Regions from separate parts of the Aeribacillus sp. JST-2 genome, predicted to be linked through region 2. Evidence: riboswitches for the same ligand, from Rfam matches in the RefSeq annotation. Region 2 holds a riboswitch; each other region holds the start of a gene.

Region 1 (3,545 bases), on a different contig from region 2:
TTTGCCAAATCTGCGGCATGGGCTGCAATTTTATAGGCAACAACACCTTGGCGCACATCTTCTTTATTTGGGAGACCTAAATGCTCTTTCGGAGTTACATAACATAGCATGGCCGTTCCGTACCAGCCGATCATTGCTGCTCCAATGGCCGAAGTAATATGATCATAGCCTGGGGCAATATCGGTTGTCAACGGACCGAGGGTATAAAAAGGAGCCCCTTTGCAAATTTCATTTTCCAAATCAACATTTTCCTTAATTTTATGCATTGGAATGTGTCCAGGACCTTCAATCATAACTTGGACATCATGTTTCCAGGCGATTTCCGTCAATTCACCGAGCGTTTTCAATTCGGCAAATTGCGCTTCATCATTGGCATCCCGAATAGATCCAGGACGCAAACCGTCACCTAATGAAACGGCAATATCATATGTTTTTAAAATTTCGCAAATTTCTTCAAAATGGGTGTATAAAAAGTTTTCTTGATGATGCGCGAGACACCACTGCGCCATGATCGAACCGCCGCGGGAAACGATTCCGGTCGTCCGATTGACTGTCAAAGGTATATAATGAAGCAGCACGCCGGCATGGATGGTAAAATAATCGACGCCTTGTTCTGCTTGTTCGATTAATGTGTCGCGGTAGATTTCCCATGTTAACTCTTCAGCAACGCCATTAACTTTTTCGAGCGCTTGGTAAATCGGAACGGTTCCAACCGGTACGGGCGAGTAGCGGATGATAAATTCTCTTGTTGCATGAATATTTTTCCCTGTTGAGAGATCCATGATCGTATCAGCACCCCAGCGAATGGCCCAAAGCATCTTCTCAACTTCTTCTTCGATTGACGATGTTACAGCTGAATTGCCGATGTTGGCATTAATTTTTACATGAAAATTCCGGCCGATGATCATCGGTTCACTTTCCGGGTGATTAATATTGGACGGGATGATGGCCCTGCCGGCGGCAACTTCTTGACGAACAAATTCAGGATCCATGTTTTCACGAATGGCCACAAACTCCATCTCAGGGGTGATGATCCCTTTTTTTGCATAGTGCATTTGTGTAACGACAGCACCTTTTTTGGCTTTGAAAGGCTTTCGATGAAAAGGTGTGGTAATATTTTGATCTTCCTCCTTGCGGAATCCATTATCTTCCGGCTTTACCTGGCGCCCATCATATTCCACAACATCATGACGGTCTAAAATCCACTGTTTGCGCACAGCCGGCAACCCTTTATGAATATCTGCTTGAAAATCAGGATCTGTGTAGGGGCCGCTCGTGTCGTAAACTTTTATAGGTTCATTTTCAAATGTTCCCGCTTCCGTTTTCGTGGGAGTTAATTGAATTTCCCGCATCGGAACGCGAATGTCGGGTCTTGATCCAGTCACATAAATTTTTTTGCTTGCTGGGAACTGCATGTCATCGAAATAATGTTTCATTTTTTCTCCTCCTCCATTTTTTATCTGAAGATGTGCATAGAGAATAGGAGGGGAGATGTTAAAAATAAAAACGGGTTCGCTTTAGCGCAAACCCGATCGATTCAATATAGACAAAGAAGGCAATACAAAAACTCCCGCTACCTACTTCCCTACGCTGGCATCATCCAGATCAGGTTCAAAGGGTTGAAGAACTTTAGACGCGTTCTTCTCTCAGTCCAGCTAATTGGACACCCCTAGTAGATGGTTATAGTGTTTTTTTAAATAATAACATAATGTCAAAATAATGAAAATAGTTTTTTTGTTTCATGGCATTTTTACAGTATCGTTGATTTCTGAAACTTTCTGCACATTTGCTCGTAATAATATTCATCACAACAAGGGAGGGAGAGGCCTGAAGCCAAATAAATTTTTTGCTTTTTGCATTCTGTTTTTCATTCTGTCCTTTGTTTTCCCGTCTTTTTATGAGGTCAAATCCTTCGAAAGGCCTGTTTTTGCCGAAGCGATGGCGGATCGCGACATCGATTTGATGGATGCAAATAACTTGCAGGCAGATGATACGCTTTCTGAAAAAATGGCAAAGTTTCTAACAAACCAATATGTCATTCCGGTTTTATTATCATTTGGGTGTTTAGGGCTCATTTTAGAATTATACCGTCCTGGATTCGGTGCACCCGGCTTCATTGGACTGACCTCGCTGTTTTTGTTTTTTTACGGTCATCATATTGCCGGTCTGGCAGGCTGGGAAACTGTTATGTTGTTTGCGGCTGGAAGTATGCTCCTTCTCCTGGAATTTTTTTTACCCGGAGGGATTACTGGAACGATCGGGTTGATTTTAGTGGTTTTAAGTTTGCTGTTTGCAGCTGAAAACATTGGGCATATGGCCGTTTCCTTGTTGATTGCGGGATCTGTTTCCTTTTTAGCGATATTTATTATGTCAAAGGTGATAGGAAAACGTATGAAGTGGTTTAAAAAAATCATTTTACAAGATTCGACTAGTACGGAAAAAGGCTATGTATCCAATCAAACCCGTACTGATTTAATCGGCAAACAAGGTGTAGCGCTAACTGTATTGCGGCCTTCAGGAACCGTCATGATCGACAATGAACGGCTCGATGTTGTTACTGAAGGCACCTATATTGATCAAGGCAAAAAAGTTTTAGTGGTGAAGGCAGAAGGACCCCGGATTGTTGTCAGGGAAATCAACTAAAAAATAGGAGGTATAGAAATGGATCCTTCCGTTTATCTCATGATGGGTCTTATCGTGATTGCGCTTATTTTCTTGGCGATTTTATTCTCCTTTGTCCCTGTTATGCTTTGGATCTCCGCTCTGGCAGCGGGGGTGAGAATCAGCATTTTTACACTGATTGGCATGAGGCTGCGCAGAGTGATTCCAAGCAGAGTGATCAATCCGCTGATTAAAGCTCATAAAGCCGGTTTAAATGTTACAACAAATCAATTGGAAAGCCACTATTTGGCAGGCGGAAATGTAGATAGGGTTGTCAACGCATTAATCGCTGCCGAAAGGGCAAACATTGAGCTGAGTTTTGAACGCTGCGCCGCCATTGATTTGGCAGGAAGAGACGTGTTGGAAGCGGTTCAAATGAGCGTGAATCCGAAAGTGATTGAGACTCCATTTATTGCCGGTGTTGCCATGGATGGAATAGAAGTAAAAGCAAAGGCGCGCATTACGGTAAGAGCGAACATCGACAGATTGGTCGGCGGTGCAGGAGAAGAAACAATCATTGCCCGTGTTGGTGAAGGGATTGTCAGCACAATCGGTTCATCCGATGACCATAAAAAGGTGCTTGAAAATCCCGATATGATATCCCAAACAGTATTAAATAAGGGCTTGGATTCTGGAACAGCTTTTGAAATTTTATCAATTGACATCGCTGATGTTGATATTGGCAAAAACATTGGCGCCATCTTGCAAACAGACCAAGCGGAAGCAGATAAAAACATTGCGCAAGCTAAAGCAGAAGAGCGCAGGGCGATGGCTGTGGCGAGAGAACAAGAGATGCGCGCACGCGTTGAAGAAATGCGGGCAAAAGTAGTTGAAGCGGAAGCCAAAGTTCCGCTGGCGATGGCCGAAGCTTTAAAATCCGGAAA
Region 2 (3,545 bases):
AACCAGCATTTGCGACATGCCTCCCGGAATACTTCCGAGCAAAGCAGTATTTTGATTAATATGCACCATTTTAGAAGTCAAAAGAGCCGCTGCGATCGAAAACATTAAAATGAGAATGGTTGCGGCAAGCATCAACGGCAAATGAGAGAACATGTTTGCCGTCGCTTCTTTAGTGAACGAATGGCCGAGCTGCAAACCTAAAACAACGAGTCCTAATTGCCTTAAAATGTAAGGCCAAGTTAAATCACGGAAAAATTTTTTGCCAACCATGACCGCAAACATCGGACCAAGCATCCAAGGCAAAAAAATCCCTATCCAGTCAAATAGAAATCCGCCAAAAAGGGCCAGCACCACTGTCAATAAAAATTTTTTCATATTCATCACCCCGAGACCCGATTCCTTCAAACATGACGGAAACAAAAAATGCTTTATTGAAGGTTAAAAAATAGATGCAAATATTTATTTTCGCAAGCGAAAGGGTTGAGCGCTTAAATAAGCAGCCGTTTTCCATATCCACTCCAGCGGACCTTGGCGAAAATGTTGAAACCAGACAATGCTAAAAATAATTTGGACAGCAAAAACGGCAATAGACAACAGCAAGCCTGCAAACGGCCCAACTTTGCCATATAAACCTAGCCCTATATTATAAAAAATGAATGTGCAAATCATTGATTGCAAGATGTAATTCGTTAGCGACATACGTCCAGCTGGCGCCAAAAAACAAATGATTTTTTTAAAAAATGGCCGAAAAGATAAAAAAATGAACGAAATCACATAAAAAAGCATCAGAAATGGCGCACCGACAATCAAGTAAACGTGATCGGCCGCAACAGAAAAGGCACTGATCGGAAGACCAGCCAATAGCCCAACAATCCAAACAAGTTTTAACAAACGCATATGTTTATTCGGGTCATGGAAAAGCCTTTGTTTTGCAAAAGCCATCCCGACTAAAAACATGCTTAAATATGGCAGCATGTTCAACAAGTAAATGTGCGGATGAAACGGCCATAAACCTGACATTGATAAGTAGAACAAGCGATCATGAATTCTCCTCTGGAAAATATCAGCAAAACCGCCTTTTTGATATGTTTGGAGTGATTGTTCAGCTTCCTTTTCCATTCGTTCGATGTATTCCTGATCTATGCCGCCATTCATCACATCATATTGTTCTGCGGCAGCAAGGATGCCAAGGTGAAGGGTATATAAAAGATAAAAAAAAGCCGCCCAAATCAGCAAAGTTTTGCCACTTGATTTTTGAAACAATAGCAAGATCAACCCCAATAGCGCATAATCCGTTAAAATATCGCCGTCCCAAATGAAAAATGAATGGATCAAACCAAATAAAAAAAGCACAAACAGCCTCCGAATATAGACCGGAACAAACATTTTTCCTTTCCGTAATGCCCGTTCTCTCATGACAACGGCGCCAAATCCGAATAAAAGGGAAAACATCGTAATAAACTTCGTTTGCACAAATAGATCTAATAAAAACCTTGTCATAAAGTCAGCGCCGTTCCACTTCTTTGTAAAAAAATTGCTTTCGCCAATTTCGTTTAAATATACATCCGGATAACTGAAATGCGCCATATTGACAAGGAGAATGCCAAAAAGAGCAAAACCGCGTATTGCATCGACAATTTCCAGCCGATCTTCCGTGTGGTTGGAAGACAAAAAATTACCCCTTTCTTTTTTTCTTTTTACTTATTTTAACATAAATAAAACGATTGCCGCTTTCTTCTTCCATTCCACTGATCACAAAACAATCTGTTTATACCATTTCAATGACAATGGTTTTATTATCAAGTATGATAGATATATAAAAAATACTTCTTTCTATCAACAAATCCGCAGGGGGAGCATTTGCTGAGAGTGAACGTCTTTTCGTTCTGACCCTTTGAACCTGTTGGTTAATGCCAGCGAAGGGAATGCGGAATGGTAAGATTCGCTTTTGATCTTCCCCCTCGGTATTGGTTGATGGATCATACTTAGGGGGGTTATATAATTGGAAAGAAAACGATTATTAACATTAGTGGAAGCGGCCATTTTTGCAGCACTTGCCGTCATTCTTGATTTTCTTCCGTCGATCCAGTTATCATCAGCCATATCCATTTCCATTGCAATGGTGCCTTTATTTATTTTGTCTTTCCGTTCTGGAGCAAAAGCAGGATTTATTTCCGGCTTTTTATGGGGAATTTTGCAAATTGTCTTAGGAGACGGAGAAATTTATACGCCTGTCCAAGGACTCATCGATTATTTTCTTGCTTTTACGTTTATAGGATTTTCCGGTTTTTTCAGCACAGCTATTCAAAACCGGCTGAAAGAAGGAAAGAAACAATCCGCTCTTGGTTTTATATTGATTGGAGTATTTGTCGGCAGCTTCGCCCGATATTTTTGGCATTTTATCAGCGGAGTCTTCTTTTTTGGACAATACGCGCCTGAAGGGATGTCTGCCTTTTTATACTCATTCATCGTAAATGGTGTCACAATGCTTGGCGCGTTTATTTTATGTGCGATCGTTGCAGGCGTTTTAATTCTCGCAGCGCCAAAATTAGTGTTAAATCGATAAAAGGGACTGTCTGAAAAGCCCATTTTAGTGTCACATATTTCCAAATAAAAGACCAAAGAATGTTGATTTAACAGCATTCTTTGGTCTTACTTTTTTCATGATTGGGCTAAAAAAACCATTTTTCGGACAACCCCTCTGAAAGTAGCCAGCATTCGCCAGCTACTTTCAAATAAAAATCGAAAAAATATAAAAGCAAGTGGAGAGAAACGCGTTGTTTTTCTCCACTTTCTTCTTTTTAGGGACTTATCGGACAGCCCCTACTTTTTTCCTTCATAAAGAATACTCCTTGAATTGCACTAAATATTTTTTTAATTTTTTTCTATCCACTTTAAAACCAATTCCTGGCGCTTCTGGTACGGAGACGGTGCCATCGGAAACCGTCACTTCCGGTTCAATAATATCTTCCTCCCAATACCTTGAGGAAGCTGATATATCCCCCGGAATTACAAATTGGTCAAGCGTTGCCAATGCGATATTATGCGCACGTCCGACACCTGAATCAAGCATACCGCCGCACCATAGAGGAACATTTGCCCTCTTACAATAGTCATGAATCTTTTTGGCCTCTGTCAGTCCGCCGACACGCGCAATTTTCAAATTGATGACTCGACAGCTTCCAAGTTCAACAGCTTTTTGCGCATCTTGCAAAGAGCAAATGCTTTCATCAAGGCAAATCGGTGTTGTCAATTCTTTTTGCAGTCGGCTATGATCAATAATATCATCATGGTCAAGCGGCTGTTCAATCATCATTAAGTAATACTCATCCAATTTTTTTAAATGATTGATATCTTTTAATGTGTAAGCGCTGTTGGCATCTGCCATTAAAGGCAGATCGGGAAAATGGCGGCGGATTTCTTTTATCACTTCAATATCCCATCCCGGTTTAATTTTTATTTTCACCCTTTTATATCCTTGATCCAAGCACCGTTCAATAAGAATTAATAAATCTGTTATAGTCTTTTGAATGCCAATGCTAATA
Region 3 (3,545 bases), on a different contig from region 2:
GCATTTTATCTATTTTCTGTTTTGACAAGCATTACATTCATGGCCATCATTCAATTTTTAACAACCTCCATGGCCGATCCGGGAAGATTTATTGCGGTCATTTTGCTGATTTTGCAACTAGTTTCCAGCGGTGGGACGTATCCGATTGAACTTGTTCCCGATTTCTTTCAACAGATCGGAAAATGGCTGCCGATGACGCATTCGGTTTCCGGATTTAAGGCCGTGATTTCAACGGGTGATATGCCTTATTTACGAAACGAAGCGCTAATCTTAGCAATCTTTTTCACTTTGTTTTTGCTCCTTTTAGTTGTTCTTTTTATAGCTTTGTTCCATAAACAATTTGCACAACATAACGATTCCACAGCTTCCGGGGCTGTCCGATAAGTTCCTAAAACGAAGCCAGAGAGAAAAACAACTCGTTTTTCTCCACTGGCTTTTGTATTTTTTCGATTTTTTCTGAAAATATAGGAGCTCCAAAAAGTCAGTATCTTTTTGGACAGCCACAATTAAAAAAGGATTAGAGTAGTTTCCTTTATCCTTTTTGATTTTTTCTGTAAATTGCAGCAGATATTGCAGTTAAAAGAACAATTATAAATCCAATGACTAATACTGAATTTTTTATAGTGTCGTCTTTAATCGTGAAGCAGCTAACAGAGATTACATTTAAAACCCAAGAATGCTGTTATATCAACATTCTCTTTTTTTATTTGCGAACAATAAACATCTAAAATGGACTTTTTTTTGATCGTTCCGGGGAAGAGGCCAAAAAATCACTGTTTTCGATGCCCTAAGAAATGTTTCCCGGAAAAATGAAGCGCTGTTTCTTTCAGCGAAGACTTTTCATTTTTGATTTTCGCAAAAATGGCTTACAGATTTTCAATTTTTGCTAATATAAAAACATGTTTTTCTTCTCGAATTTTTGATCCATATTCGCTATAATTAAATTTGCTTTATTTTGAAAGAGAAGGAGATTGGGAAGGTTGACAAAGCAGCCGACAAATCTTGTGATAACCTTATTGAAAGTGCTCATTGCAGTGGTTGTTGTATTGGTTCTTTTTTATTTCATCGCCTTTAATGATGTCCTAGTCCGTTTTTTAACCTTGCTAATGAACGGATGTTTAGTCGTTCTCGTATTTCTTTTGTATCGAAAAATGGATCGGATTGGACCGGTCAATAAAGAGGGGAAAAAGGAGTTTGTTCAAAGCGATTGGATCAACGAGACGGAAATGATGAAAAAAGAACAGCAGTTAAATAAATTGGAGCTAGATAAAACACAATTATTGGAGGAGCTTTTGACGAGAGCGAATATCGGTGAAGAAGAAAAACAAATGTACCGACTTCGAATTCGCGAAAAGGAGAATGAAGCTTCCAAGTTGAAACAAGAGCTTGTGCTTATGAAAGACAGAGTTGCTCACTTGTTGTTGAAAAGAGATCCGGAGATGGAACGAATTGTTCAGATCCTCGGGGCAGAATTTATTTTAAACAGTTCGTTTGACGAACTCAACCAGAAGTTTCAACAGGTGCACATACAACTGTCTGATGAGGCGATCCGCCATTTGCAAAGAGAGAATTATATTGATGAACATCTCCAGTTTACGAGGATCGGCTATCGAGAACTGCTCAAGACGGCTAAAAGATGACGCAACCAGCTTGTCATTTTGCAAACGATATGATTTAATGTAATAAAATCAAAATTTCATAGAATTATCAACCACTAGGGGAGCCGAAAGGCTGAGAAAGGCGTGTGCCTTGACCCTTTGAACCTGATCTAGATCATACTAGCGTAGGGAAGTGGTGCAGTAATATCGAAACCTGTCTATGGGTTTTGTATATACTTGCCCGTTCCCTTATATTGGGAACGGGCTTTTTGCATTACAAGGCTGGTTGGCAAACCATTTTTCAAAACAAAATGTTAAGAAAGGGGAGACAACGTGTTACAAACGTTATTTCAGCAAATTGATGAAAGGGAAGAAGAACTTCTGAATCTTCTAAAAACACTCGTATCGTTTGAAACGCCGAGCCCTCCGGCAAGAAATGCAAAAGAGGCTCAAAAGTATGTCGCCTCATATTTGGAAGACATCGGCTTTTCCATTGATCAATGGGATTTATATGAACAAGATCCAGTCGTAGTAGGAACGAAAAAAGGAAAAGATCCAGAAAATTACCACAGTTTAATTATTAACGGGCATATTGATGTCGCTTCAATCGAAGAGGGAGAAGAATGGTTAACGCCTCCTTTTGAGGCAACGGTTAAAGGGGATTACATATACGGACGCGGTGTAGCGGATATGAAAGGGGGAATGGCTGCCAGTCTGTTTGCATTAAAGCTGCTGCAAGAAAACGGTATTGAGCCGGGAGGGGATATCATTTTTCAGTCCGTTGTCGGAGAAGAAGTAGGCGAAGCAGGAACAAAATCGTGCTGCGACCGGGGATATCGAGCTGATTTTGCCATCGTTGTCGATTCAAGCAACTGTGAAATACAAGGGCAAGGCGGGGTGATCACGGGCTGGATTACGATTGAAAGCCCCGAGACATTTCACGATGGCACGAGAAGACAAATGATTCATGCCGGCGGGAAGCTTTTTGGGGCAAGCGCGATTGAAAAAATGATGAAAATTATTGAAGGACTGCGAGAGCTTGAACAGCATTGGGCAGTGATGAAAACGAGCAAAGGCTTTCCGCCTGGTTCTGCCACAATTAATCCTGCAGTGATTGAAGGTGGAAGGCACGCCGCTTTTGTGGCCGATAAATGTTCCCTTTGGATTACCGTTCATTATTACCCGGAAGAGCATTATGTAGAGGTGATCCGGGAAATTGAAGAACATATCCATCATGTTGCAATGGCTGATCCATGGCTTCGGAAATATCCTCCGAAATTTAAATGGGGCGGCACATCGATGATTGAAGATCGAGGAGAAATTTTCCCAGCTTTTTCATATGACGAACATTCACTCGGAGTGAAAACATTACAAAAAGCACATAAACTGGCATTTAATGAGGAAGCAAAGCTGACGATGTCCCCTACTGTGACAGACGGCGGCTGGCTGAGTGAAGCGGGAATTCCCGTCGTTTTATATGGACCGGGCACGCTTGAAGATGCACACTCGGTGAATGAAAAGCTGTCCATCCCCCAATTAAAAACATTTACAAAATCGCTGATCGCGTTTTTATTTGATTGGTATCAGAAAAAACGATGACAATTACAAAAGCTGCGAAAGGGGTAATTCAAATGTTTACAGACCGATTGTATAAAACTGCAAAACCGATTTGGGAAGCGAGTTACCATCATCCGTTTGTTCAAGGAATCGGCAATGGGACGCTGGATATCGACAAATTTCGCTTTTTTATGGAGCAGGATTATCTTTATTTAATCGAATACTGCCGCCTGTTTGCCCTTGGAAGCTTAAAGGCTCACAATCTTCAAACAATGACAGTTTTTGCTGATCTTCTACATTCGACGTTAAAAGTGGAAATGGATTTGCATCGTCAATACGCTGAAAGAATAGGAATAGAGAAGGAAAAATTAGAACAAGTTCAGCCTGCTG
Region 4 (3,545 bases), on a different contig from region 2:
ACAACCGATCACTTCTACTTTAATCATATCACATAATCCCGAAGCTTTAGCGAGTTTGGCGATTCTTACCGCTTCCTCTGCCGTTTTCGCCCCGGCTGTATTGGGAAGCAGTGTATATTTCGATAAATCGAGCTGCTCTAAAAAATTTGGCTGCGAAGAGTCAAAAATATTCATTCTTCTAACGGCAAACGTCAAAATTTCCGCTTCAGATACCTCGACCGCTTTTTTTTGGATTTCTAATGACGGATATTTCCCCGTTCCCAGCAGCAATCTTGATTGAAATGTTTTATTTCCTATTTTCAACATATTATATCATCCTCCCCCAACAAAATGGACTATTTCCACTTGATCCCCATCATGGATGCTTTGGGTGCTGTATTGTTCTTTCGAAACAATTTCCCCATTTAATTCCACAACTAAGATGCGGTCTTGCAATTGAAAAGAGGCCAGCAAATCTTGAACATTTTGAATATCGTTTTGCACTTCCATCTGCTGGCCGTTTATGCGGAGCTTCACAGACCATCACCTCCCCTTTGCGCCTGAACAAAGTCTATTTAATGAAAAAGCGTTGAGAAAACGTTGATACTTCTTCGTGTTCAAAATTATATCTTTCATGATTAAACTAGTGATCGGTGCGAGCAAAATGCCGTTCCGATAATGACCGGTGGCAAAATAGATTCCGTTATATTCGGGGTGCTCACCAAAATACGGCCAGCTGTCTTCTGTTTGCGGCCGCAGCGATGACCACGCATCAACGATCGGCTCATCCCCTATGGACGGAATAAGCTTTTGCACTTTCGTCATCAATCCAGAAATTCCTTTCACAGTTGGATTTGCATCCCAATCATTTTCATATGATGTCGCTCCGATAATGACCTTTCCGTCCTTTTTCGGAACAATGTAGCAGTGATCGTAAAACAAGGTTTTCTTGATGATAATCTTTTTCGGTTTGACGGCAAAACATTCCCCTTTCACCGGCTTCATTGGATTGTTTAATCCCAATTGTTCAAAAAAAATACCGCTCCATACCCCGCTTGCCACGATAACTTTATTGGATAAAAATGATCCAGAAGGAGTGGAAATCTTGTATCCGCCGGCTTCTTTTTTTATTTCAATGACAGGACATTGTTCAAAAACTTTCGCACCAAATTTTTGAGCGCCTTTCAGAAAGGCATGGCAAACAGACGATCCTTTCACTTGACCGTCGCCCTTCAGCCAAAGAGCGCCTTTGATTGATTTTGATAAACTTGGTTCATTCTCGAAAGCATATTCTCGGGGATGAAATTCAAACTCCACATTTGTCTCAGCCAGTTTTTGTAATTCAACCGCTTCTTCCTCCGTGAAAGCCAAGCGGTACATGCCTTCATTGATAAGTTCAATGTCAATGCCGGTTTGCTCCATTAATTCTGCTGAAAGAGTTTCATATAAATTTCGGCTTTCTAAACACAATTCATAAAAAATATCTCTTTCTTCATTTTCTGAATGTGCGCCAAGCATTCCGGCTGCAGCAGACGTTGCTTTTCCGCCGATGGTTCCCCCTTCAAAAACGGCGACTTTTAACCCTTCCTTCGCCAGTTGGTAAGCTATTCCTTGCCCGATGATTCCTCCGCCGACAATACCGACATCAAAAGCCTTCACTTGCTTTCTCTCCTCTCCTCAGCAGCTTGGCGGCATTTTCAGGATCGCTGCTAGAAAAAATGTATGACATGACAGCCGCTCCAGCCGCTCTTTGTTCTAACACTTGCTTAATATTCCCCGGCTCAATTCCTCCGATTGCAATGACCGGTATTTTGACGCATTCGGTAATTTTCCTTAGCACATCAACTCCCTTCGGAGCCTTTCCCTTTTTGCAGTTCGTTTGGAAGATGTGCCCGAACATGATATAATCGGCTCCATCTTTCTCAGCTGTTACCGCCTCTTCCAATGAATGAACACTCACTCCTGTTCTGATGTCCGGAAAAGCACCTTTGACTTTTTGAACGGGGATCCCGCGCCCCGGAAGATGCACATTGCGGATGCCCGTCACTAGGGCTACATCGAGCCTGTCATTGATCACAAGCTTTTGATTGGGAAATCCGCTTTTTATCAGGAGCTCGATCAGGCGGATGATCTCACCCGCTTTTTTTTCTTTTTCACGAATATGTACATAATCAACAGAAGCGGAAATAGATAAAATTATATCGGCAAGTTGTTCAACCGATTTTGAACCATCAGTCACTGCATGGAGCTCCAATGCATTCATTCCTTTCCACATAAAAAACCACTTTCCTTATTGGAAAGTGGCGGCGGGATTGTTTTGACACTTGTTCATTTTTCCCTCTTCCACTTCCCTACGCTGGCATCACCCAGATCAGGTTCAAAGGGTCTTAAAGTCTGCACTTTAATCTCAGCCTTTCAACAAGGCTCCCCTAGTGGATCATTGGTAATGATTTTATTTTCATAGTTTCATGTTATCATAAGATGTTTTCTTTTAAAAGATTATTCACCAAATTGTAATTCCTGCTTCAACTCGTTCACATATTCGCGCGATCCGGTTACAATCAGCCGATCCCCGGTTTTCAGCTCCGTATCGCCATGAGGGACGATGGAATCTTTGCCGCGGAAAATACGGACGAAAATACAATCGCCTATGAACGGGAAATGACGGATTTTTGTTCCATCATACTTATAGTTGTTCATGTTGATTTGATAAAGGATGGAATCATTGTCCGTCAATATTTTCATTATACTTGGCGTTTCGATTAAGGCTCTAAGGAGCGTTTTTGTCGACAGCATGACAGAGAATACATCAATGTCTTTTTCCTTCAACGCTTCATCCAATTCAGGAGAAGAAACACTGGCGATGACCCGTTTGACGCCGTATTCTTTGGCAAATGCTGCTATTTCTGCATTTCTTTTTTCTTTGCCAGTCGCTACGACAAGAATATCTGCATCAAATACCTTGCGGGCCTCTAAAGTTTCTAAGCGGTAGTCTTCCAATTCTTCAATTTTAAAAAGCGATTGAGCTATCACCTTATCAATTTTATCTTGCTGTGTATGATAGACCGTTGTTTCATATAAATGTTTATCTAATTCCCTTGTGACAGGCAGTGTCATTTGATTGGCGCCGATAAACGCCACTTTCAGCTTTGGCTGCTCAGCAAGCTTCTTAGGGAAAAGTTTTTGAAAACCGATCGGATAAACGATGCTTGTCAAAACCGCTACTAAAATTAATGCATCGGCCATTCCATCATTGATGATGCCGATTTTCACCCCGATTTCGGCAGCGGCAATCACGAGCGATAAAGTGGACGTTAACAAAAAGGCCGAAGCGACCGTTGTTTTCGTGTCATACCAATTTCTCAAAATAAACACCGGCAGGATTTTTGAAATAAATAATGCTAAAAAAAGCAAAGGGATTAAAATCAATAATTGCGGGTCTTTGATCAGTTCCCATAGGTTTAAATCGACACCGATCATAACAAAAAAGATCGGAATCAAAAAACCGTAGCCAAAGGAATCAAGTTTTTGCACCATATCTGGATTTGGCGAGAGAAGGGAAACAA

What was found. Region 2 has a riboswitch for thiamine pyrophosphate ahead of thiT (energy-coupled thiamine transporter ThiT). Riboswitches for the same ligand answer to the same signal wherever they lie in the genome.
Region 1: linked by a shared signal. The riboswitch ahead of thiC (phosphomethylpyrimidine synthase ThiC) and the one ahead of thiT (energy-coupled thiamine transporter ThiT) in region 2 are both predicted to bind thiamine pyrophosphate.
Region 3: linked by a shared signal. The riboswitch ahead of AC0KTX_RS10920 (acetylornithine deacetylase) and the one ahead of thiT (energy-coupled thiamine transporter ThiT) in region 2 are both predicted to bind thiamine pyrophosphate.
Region 4: linked by a shared signal. The riboswitch ahead of tenI (thiazole tautomerase TenI) and the one ahead of thiT (energy-coupled thiamine transporter ThiT) in region 2 are both predicted to bind thiamine pyrophosphate.

What each region holds. Positions count from the first base shown of each region.
Region 1 covers NZ_JBVVUU010000003.1:147,187-150,731, reverse strand. The annotation lists gene thiC (phosphomethylpyrimidine synthase ThiC) at 1-1,436, opposite strand, end outside; TPP riboswitch at 1,566-1,681, opposite strand; gene AC0KTX_RS03020 (NfeD family protein) at 1,939-2,643, shown strand; gene floA (flotillin-like protein FloA) at 2,662-3,545, shown strand, end outside.
Region 2 covers NZ_JBVVUU010000012.1:67,777-71,321, reverse strand. The annotation lists gene AC0KTX_RS08680 (AbrB family transcriptional regulator) at 1-375, opposite strand, end outside; gene AC0KTX_RS08675 (DUF418 domain-containing protein) at 460-1,671, opposite strand; TPP riboswitch at 1,841-1,943, shown strand; gene thiT (energy-coupled thiamine transporter ThiT) at 2,003-2,566, shown strand; gene menC (o-succinylbenzoate synthase) at 2,837-3,545, opposite strand, start outside.
Region 3 covers NZ_JBVVUU010000019.1:36,426-39,970, forward strand. The annotation lists gene AC0KTX_RS10910 (YhgE/Pip family protein) at 1-384, shown strand, start outside; gene AC0KTX_RS10915 (hypothetical protein) at 981-1,640, shown strand; TPP riboswitch at 1,707-1,807, shown strand; gene AC0KTX_RS10920 (acetylornithine deacetylase) at 1,932-3,197, shown strand; gene tenA (thiaminase II) at 3,230-3,545, shown strand, end outside.
Region 4 covers NZ_JBVVUU010000005.1:83,111-86,655, forward strand. The annotation lists gene AC0KTX_RS04475 (thiazole synthase) at 1-306, opposite strand, end outside; gene thiS (sulfur carrier protein ThiS) at 313-516, opposite strand; gene thiO (glycine oxidase ThiO) at 523-1,638, opposite strand; gene tenI (thiazole tautomerase TenI) at 1,625-2,254, opposite strand; TPP riboswitch at 2,311-2,420, opposite strand; gene AC0KTX_RS04495 (monovalent cation:proton antiporter family protein) at 2,479-3,545, opposite strand, start outside.